Regions from separate parts of the Bradyrhizobium elkanii USDA 76 genome, predicted to be linked through region 2. Evidence: riboswitches for the same ligand, from Rfam matches in the RefSeq annotation. Region 2 holds a riboswitch; the other holds the start of a gene.
The links. A riboswitch is a leader RNA that binds a small molecule or an ion and turns the genes downstream of it on or off. The one in region 2 is predicted to bind cobalamin.
Positions count from the first base shown of each region.

Region 1 (3,650 bases), 1.5 Mb from region 2:
GTGCGCGGATCGACGGATGAGAGATCGATCACTGACATGCGAGGCACTCCTCATAGTCAGTGTGCCGCTGCGGCTGCGGCGGCGCCGCGTTGTCGCCGTCAGCGATGTTGCCGGCGAACGCCGCGCGCGAGATCGATTTTGAACGGCAGTAGTAGAGGCTCTTCACCCCGCGCTTCCATGCCGTCCAATGCAGCATGTGAAGGTCCCACTTATCGACGTCGGCCGGCAGATAGAGGTTAATCGACTGGCTCTGGCAAATGAACGCGGCGCGGTCGGCGGCAAGCTCGACGATCCAGCGCTGGTCGATTTCGAAGGCGGTGCGAAAGACCGCTTTTTCGTGTTCCGACAGGGTGTCGAGATGGGCGACTGAACCCTCGTGCGCGATGATCGACTGCCAGGTCGCCGAAGTATCTGCGCCCTTGGCGGCCAGCAGCTTGGCGAGATGCGGATTACGCACCGAGATGGCACCGGACAAGGTCTTATGGGTGTAGATGTTGGCCGGGATCGGCTCGACGCAAGCGCTAGTCCCGCCGCAGATGATGCTGATCGAGGCGGTTGGCGCGATCGCGATCTTATGGCTGAAGCGCGCCATCACACCGCGTTCCAGTGCATCCGGGCACGGCCCACGCTCGCGCGCGAGCGTCACGGATGCCGCGTCGGCATCGCGACGGATTTTCCGGAACATGTTCAGATTGAACGACTTGGCCACGACACTTTCCATCGGAATGCCCTTGGCCTGCAGGAACGAATGGAAGCCCATGACGCCGAGGCCGACGGAGCGCTCACGCAAGGCGGCGTAGCGGGCACGCTTCATGCCGTCCGGCGCCACCGTGATGAAGTGGGTCAGCACGTTGTCGAGGAAGCGCATGACGTCCTCGATGAAGCCTGGCTTCTCATTCCACTGATCCCAGGTCTCGAGGTTGAGCGACGACAGGCAGCACACCGCGGTGCGCTCCTCGCCGCGATGATCGATGCCGGTCGGCAGGGTAATTTCGCTGCACAGGTTGGAGGTAGAGACCTTGAGGCCGAGCTCGCGCTGGTGCTTGGGGAGCGACCGGTTCACGGTGTCAATAAACAACAAGTAAGGCTCGCCGGTCTGCAGCCGGTTCTCCAGGATGCGTTGCCACAGTTGGCGGGCGTCGATCTCGCGGATGACATCGTTGGTCCTCGGGCTGCGCAGAGCGAACGCGGTGCCGGCGCCCACGGCACGCATGAACGCGTCGGTAACGTTGATCCCGTGGTGCAGGTTGAGACTCTTGCGGTTGAAGTCGCCGGACGCCTTGCGAATCTCGAGGAACTCCTCGATCTCGGGATGGTGGATATCGAGATAGACCGCCGCAGAGCCGCGCCGCAACGAGCCCTGGCTGATCGCCAATGTCAGGCCGTCCATGACGTGGATGAACGGGATGATACCCGAGGTAACGCCGCCCTTCACCTTCTCGCCGATCGAGCGAACGTTGCCCCAGTAGGTGCCGATGCCGCCGCCGTTAGAGGCAAGCCAGACATTCTCGTTCCAGGTGCCGACGATGCCTTCGAGCGAGTCCGACACCGAGTTAAGGAAGCATGAGATCGGCAGACCGCGCGTGGTGCCGCCGTTGGACAGCACCGGTGTGGCCGGCATGAACCACAGCCGAGACATCGCATCATAGAGACGTTGGGCATGCGCAACATCATCCGCGAAGGCGCAAGACACCCGCGCGAACATGTCCTGGAGCAATTCGCCGGCGAGCAGGTAACGGTCGGTCACCGTCAGCTTGCCGAACGGCGTCAACAGGTCGTCGCGCGTCCGATCGAGCTTGAGATCGGCCCGCCTTGGCGATGGAGCAAGGGGGCGCGGCAGCGGAGCCGGCGATGGCAAGACAAGACCCGACTCAGGCGGGGTAGGCCTTGCCTGCGCTGGGCGCGGCTGCACATGCGGCGGCTCAATGAGATGACCCTGCTGATCGAAATTGTAAGACGGCGACATCGGCAACCCCGCGATGTTGGGCGCGGGCCGGCGCGGACGACTTGCGAGGAATCCGGGCAAATGTCCCCGGCTGCAAGCGACCCACCGGGACACCCCGCCCGAGGACTTTCATTCGGTCGCGGCAGGTCTCCTGGCTCGCGGGTCACTGCGGCCATCGGCCTTCCCGGCGCTGTGTCGCGCCAGTGACCATGATGACAACCGCTCGCCGCTTACAGTTGCGGGGGCAGCCCCGGAGTTGCCGTTTTGGCGCACCGGGTTCCCTCTTAGCTTCCACCCTACAAGATGTGGGGAACGGAAGACCGTGACTGACTATAGATAGGTCTACGCGCCGGGATTCGTCAATTGGAGAGATCAAGATTTAGAAGGCAAAAACATACCGACCGCCCGGACCACTCTATCGCCGCTGTCACTTCTTGCTGCAGAGATGCCTTGGGCTGCCTTTCAGTTTCCGTTAAGCTTGCGCATAGTCGAGGAAATTCTGACCCACGTGTCGCATTGATGCGATCTATGAAACCGCGCGTCAGCAGAGAGGGAATTCGGCAAGGCGCTCTCCGATCTGAATCGCAGCGCTCGCCGCGACAAATGGCATCTGGACGAATCGTTATCCATCGTCGGCGAACAACATTGGCCCTGGCGCGCCTTCGACCAGAATGGCCTTGTTTTTCGACGTCTTGATCCAGCGCCGAAGAGACTCGCGCGCTGCACAGTGGTCCTTAACTGTCAGGGCTCCAGCGCAACGTGCAAGCCCTCGTTGCTTTCAACATGAACGTAACGGGGTCCAATCGGCCGTCCCCTGCCGCTGGCGACGGTGACAACGTCTTCCAGAGGCGTGGCCCGCGCATCCGCCTCTGGGCGAGACAAGATCAGATCCGCATGCAACAGCCCTTCTGATTCGAGGCCGGTCGCATCCACGCCAAGGGCCGCCAAGCTGGCCAAACAACTTTCAAACTCTTCAGCATCGCGAAAGCGACGCTGGATAAACGTCGCGCCGGTAAGACGTTCTGTCACAAGACCACGCTTTGCAAACGCTTCGGCCAACGATTCAAATGGGAACATTCGTAGCACAAAGGAGATGATCCATGGTTGCTTCTCTGTCGCATCGAGAATCTCGCTGAACGTCTTCTCGGTAACGTAGCCGATGCATCCGGTTGACATGATAACATCCACGGAGCGGAGAATGCGCGCGCTATCCGTCGATAGCGCCTCCTTTTCAAGGTCAGCGACGATGCCCTGCTCCAAGAGGCCAACACTCTTTGCATAGCTGATCGCCTGTACCGACACGTCGAGGCCGATAAAGCGCGCCAACCCGACATCAGGCCAGGCTGCATAAAAATTGCGATCGAGACTCACCAGTGTTTCAGAACTGATCGCCCTCATCTCACGCCGGGCGTAGCGGTGACGCAAGCCCCCGAAGGTCAGCGGAAAGCGATGCACTGCTGCGTTGATGCCGTATGAACATCCAACGTCGAGCACGACGGGCTTAAGGCCGGTTGCCGAAGCTTTCGCTGCCAGGATTTGGCGCACAACCGGCTCAGCCACGTCCGGAATCATATAATCTAGGTCTCCGAGGATCGAGAAATATGCCCTCGGATCATCAGAAGCATAAATATTATGGAATATAGCTTTAGACCGATTAATACGCGAAAAATCCATCCGCAACACAGTTCCTCCCATCTCATTTGCA
Region 1 covers NZ_CP066356.1:7,508,319-7,511,968, forward strand. The annotation lists gene JEY66_RS35575 (ribonucleotide-diphosphate reductase subunit beta) at 1-38, opposite strand, end outside; gene JEY66_RS35580 (ribonucleoside-diphosphate reductase subunit alpha) at 29-1,858, opposite strand; cobalamin riboswitch at 2,070-2,285, opposite strand; gene JEY66_RS35585 (hypothetical protein) at 2,687-3,619, opposite strand.
Region 1: linked by a shared signal. The riboswitch ahead of JEY66_RS35580 (ribonucleoside-diphosphate reductase subunit alpha) and the one ahead of JEY66_RS29160 (DUF1636 family protein) in region 2 are both predicted to bind cobalamin.

Region 2 (3,650 bases):
TCGCGCAGTGCATCGATCAAGGCATCGACCGGCGCCGTGTCGCCGGCCGCGAGATAAGAACGATAAAACGTCACCAGCACGCGCGGCCGGCCGTCCGGTGCCGGCAACGCCGCGATGGCACCGCGCCGGGAATCGTAGACGCCGATCTCCGGAAGATCGATCTCGCCGACCACAGGCCCGGCATAAAGTCCGGACGCCAGCGCCAGTTGCGCGATCACGGCCTGCGCGGCAACGGGGCCGCCCTTGTCGCACAGCACCTTGAGACGGCGCAGCGTCGAGACCGGCAAGGTCGAGAATCCATCCAGCCGCAAATCGTCGCGACCATCGGCCGGCAGCACGACCAAGGCAATGCCGCGCTCCTTCGCCAGCCGATGCACCGCAGCCAGCCCGTATGACCAATAGGGCTCGCCGCCGATCAGCCGCACCAAAATGCCGCGGGCGTGCGAGAGCGTCCGCTCGATATAGGTATCGACCGACAGCGGATGGCGCAGCTCCGCGAGATTGGCGAGCCGCAGCGACGGCAACGCAGCGCGGCCGCGCCGCCAGCCGGCCGCGAAGGCAGCAAGATCGCTGTCGGAAAACGACAACACCACGAGATCGGCCGGATCCTGGCCGAGGTCCCTAGGCGTCGCGGTCTCCTCAAGGCCGCGGCTCTCGCGGAAGACGACGTGCATCAGACACCAAGCCGTGCCCTGATCGCGGCTTCATCGATGTCCGCATGTTCGCCGATCACGACGAGCTTCGACTGCCGCGCCCGTGCGCCCCAGGGCATGTCGAACTGATGCCGCACCCGTTCGCCGACCGATTGCACCAGCAGCCGCATCGGCTTGCCTTCGACCGCGATGTAGCCCTTGGCGCGCAGCACGTTCTGCTCACGCGCCAGTCCCTTGATCGAGGCGACCAGCGCGTCGACATCCGAAACTTCCGGAAGATCGATCACGACGGAATTGAAATCGTCGTGCTCGTGTTCCTCCTCGCCATCGTGATGCGACGGCCGCGCCGCGAGATCGTTTTCCGCCGCCGCCTCGAGGCCGAGGATCACGCGCGCGTCGATCGTGCCGTCGACGACGGGCAGCATCGGCACCTCGCGCGGCATCTCGGCCCCGATCACCGCTTTCGCTGCCTTGATCCCCTCCGCCCCGGCAAGGTCGGCCTTGGTCAGCAGCACGAGATCGGCGCAGGCAATCTGGTCCTCGAACACTTCGGACAGCGGCGTCTCGTGGTCGAGATTGTCGTCCGCTGCGCGCTGCGCGTCCACCGCGGCCGGATCAGGCGCAAACCGGCCGGCGGCGACAGCCTCCGCATCGGCCAGCGCGATCACGCCGTCGACCGTGATCCGCGAGCGGATCTCCGGCCAGTCGAACGCTTTCAACAGCGGCTTCGGCAGGGCGAGCCCCGAGGTCTCGATCACGATATGATCGGGCTTCACGTTCCGCGCCAGCAACTGCTCCATCGCCGGGATGAAATCGTCGGCGACCGTGCAGCAGATGCAGCCATTGGCGAGCTCGACGATGTTCTCGGCCGGGCAATTGGCGTCGGCGCACGACTTCAGGATGTCGCCATCGACGCCTTCGCTGCCGAATTCGTTGACCAGCACTGCGAGTTTCTTGCCGTTGGCATTGCGGATCAGATGCTGGATCAGCGTCGTCTTGCCGGAGCCGAGAAAGCCGGTCACGACGGTGACCGGAATTTTGGCGAGCGTGGTCATTCTGCGGCCTCCGGCACGACGGGAAGAGGTGGAATGCGGGCGAGCGATTGCTTGCGGAAGATATCCGGACGGCTGCGCCACGGCACGATGCCGTCAGGCGCCGCCGCATAGGCGGAGGCACCGGCGATCACATCCGCGGCATTATCAGCGGACAGTCGGCCGTAGACATAGGACCATCGCCCCGGCGCGCTGAGCGCGACCGAGCAACCCTGGCTGCAGGCCGACAGGCATGCGACGGGAACCAGATTGACGTCATCGGGCACGCCGGCCTCGACGAGCGCGGCATGCAGGCGCGCACCGGGCGCGAGCTCACCTTCCGCCGGCGTCTGGCCGGCGCGGCAGGTGATGCAGACATGGAGTGTAACGCTCATCGCCCTTCCTGGATTGACGGCGGGAGCGATGAGGCACACGAACCGATTTTGGACAGGTTCGTTCCCCGTCGCGGAACACCCCGTCCGCCGGTCTCACAACATGCTGCGTTGGCAGGTCTCCCGGCTTGCGGAGCAGGTTTTACCCTTCGATGCCCGCCTTCCCGACTCCATATGGAATCAGTGGCTTGGGCATCTCTCCGGTCACGGTCGCGGGGGCGGCTGCGCTTCGGGCGAACCTTGCGGTCATCGCCCTATCGCATTCCCTCTTCGCCTGTCGTAGGACAGGAACCAACGCAGGACCACCATTCGTCCAAGCCTCGCACTTGTCAAGCCGAAGGAACGTAATGACTTCAGATGGAAACGACGCTGCGGACGGCGCCATCGGCACCGATTCTTCGCTGGATGCGCGCCACGCGGACAAGATGGCGAAAAAGAAGGCCGCCCGCGACCGCATCATGGCGACCAAGAGCGGCGAAAAGGGTCTGATCATCGTCCATACCGGCGCCGGCAAAGGAAAATCCTCCTCCGCCTTCGGCATGATCGTGCGCTGCGTGGCGCACGGCTTTCCCTGCGCCGTGGTGCAGTTCATCAAGGGCGCCTGGGATACCGGCGAGCGCCGCCTGCTTACCGGGCATTTCGGCGATCTCTGTCAGTTTCACGCGATGGGCGAAGGCTTTACCTGGGAGACGCAGGATCGCGCCCGCGACATCGCGGCAGCGCAAGCGGGCTGGGAGAAGGCCAAGCAGCTGATCGCAGACCCGAGCCTGCGCATGGTCGTGCTCGACGAGATCAACATCGCGCTACGCTACGATTATCTCGCGATCGCCGATGTCGTCGACTTCCTGACGACGTCGAAGCCGCCGATGACCCATGTCGTGCTCACCGGGCGCAACGCCAAGGACGAACTGATCGAGATCGCCGATCTCGTCACCGAGATGACGCTGGTGAAGCATCCGTTCCGCTCCGGCATCAAGGCCCAGCCAGGCGTCGAGTTCTGACAGACAGCACCATGGGGCGCGCATTGATGATCCAGGGAGCCGGCTCGGACGTGGGCAAATCGCTCATCGTCGCCGGCCTTGCGCGCGCGGCCAGACGGCGCGGCCTGCGCGTGCTGCCGTTCAAGCCGCAGAACATGTCGAACAATGCGGCCGTGACCGTCGACGGCGGCGAGATCGGCCGCGCGCAGGCCGTGCAGGCGCTTGCCGCCGGCGTCGAGCCGCACACCGACATGAACCCGGTGCTGCTCAAGCCCGAGAGCGATGTCGGCGCCCAGATCATCGTGCACGGCAAACGGATCGCCACCGCACGCGCGCGCGAATATGCCGGCATGAAACCGTCGCTGATGGGCGCGGTGCTGGAGAGTTTTGCGCGCCTGAAGCAGCGCGCCGATCTGGTGCTGGTGGAGGGCGCCGGCAGCCCCGCCGAGGTCAACTTACGCAAAGCCGACATCGCCAATATGGGCTTTGCACGCCGGGCCGACGTGCCGGTGGTGCTGGTCGGCGACATCGACCGCGGCGGCGTGATCGCGCAGCTCGTCGGCATCAAGACGGTGATCGATCCTGATGATGCCG
Region 2 covers NZ_CP066356.1:6,011,835-6,015,484, forward strand. The annotation lists gene cobN (cobaltochelatase subunit CobN) at 1-674, opposite strand, end outside; gene cobW (cobalamin biosynthesis protein CobW) at 674-1,708, opposite strand; gene JEY66_RS29160 (DUF1636 family protein) at 1,705-2,079, opposite strand; cobalamin riboswitch at 2,173-2,387, opposite strand; gene cobO (cob(I)yrinic acid a,c-diamide adenosyltransferase) at 2,424-3,077, shown strand; gene JEY66_RS29170 (cobyric acid synthase) at 3,089-3,650, shown strand, end outside.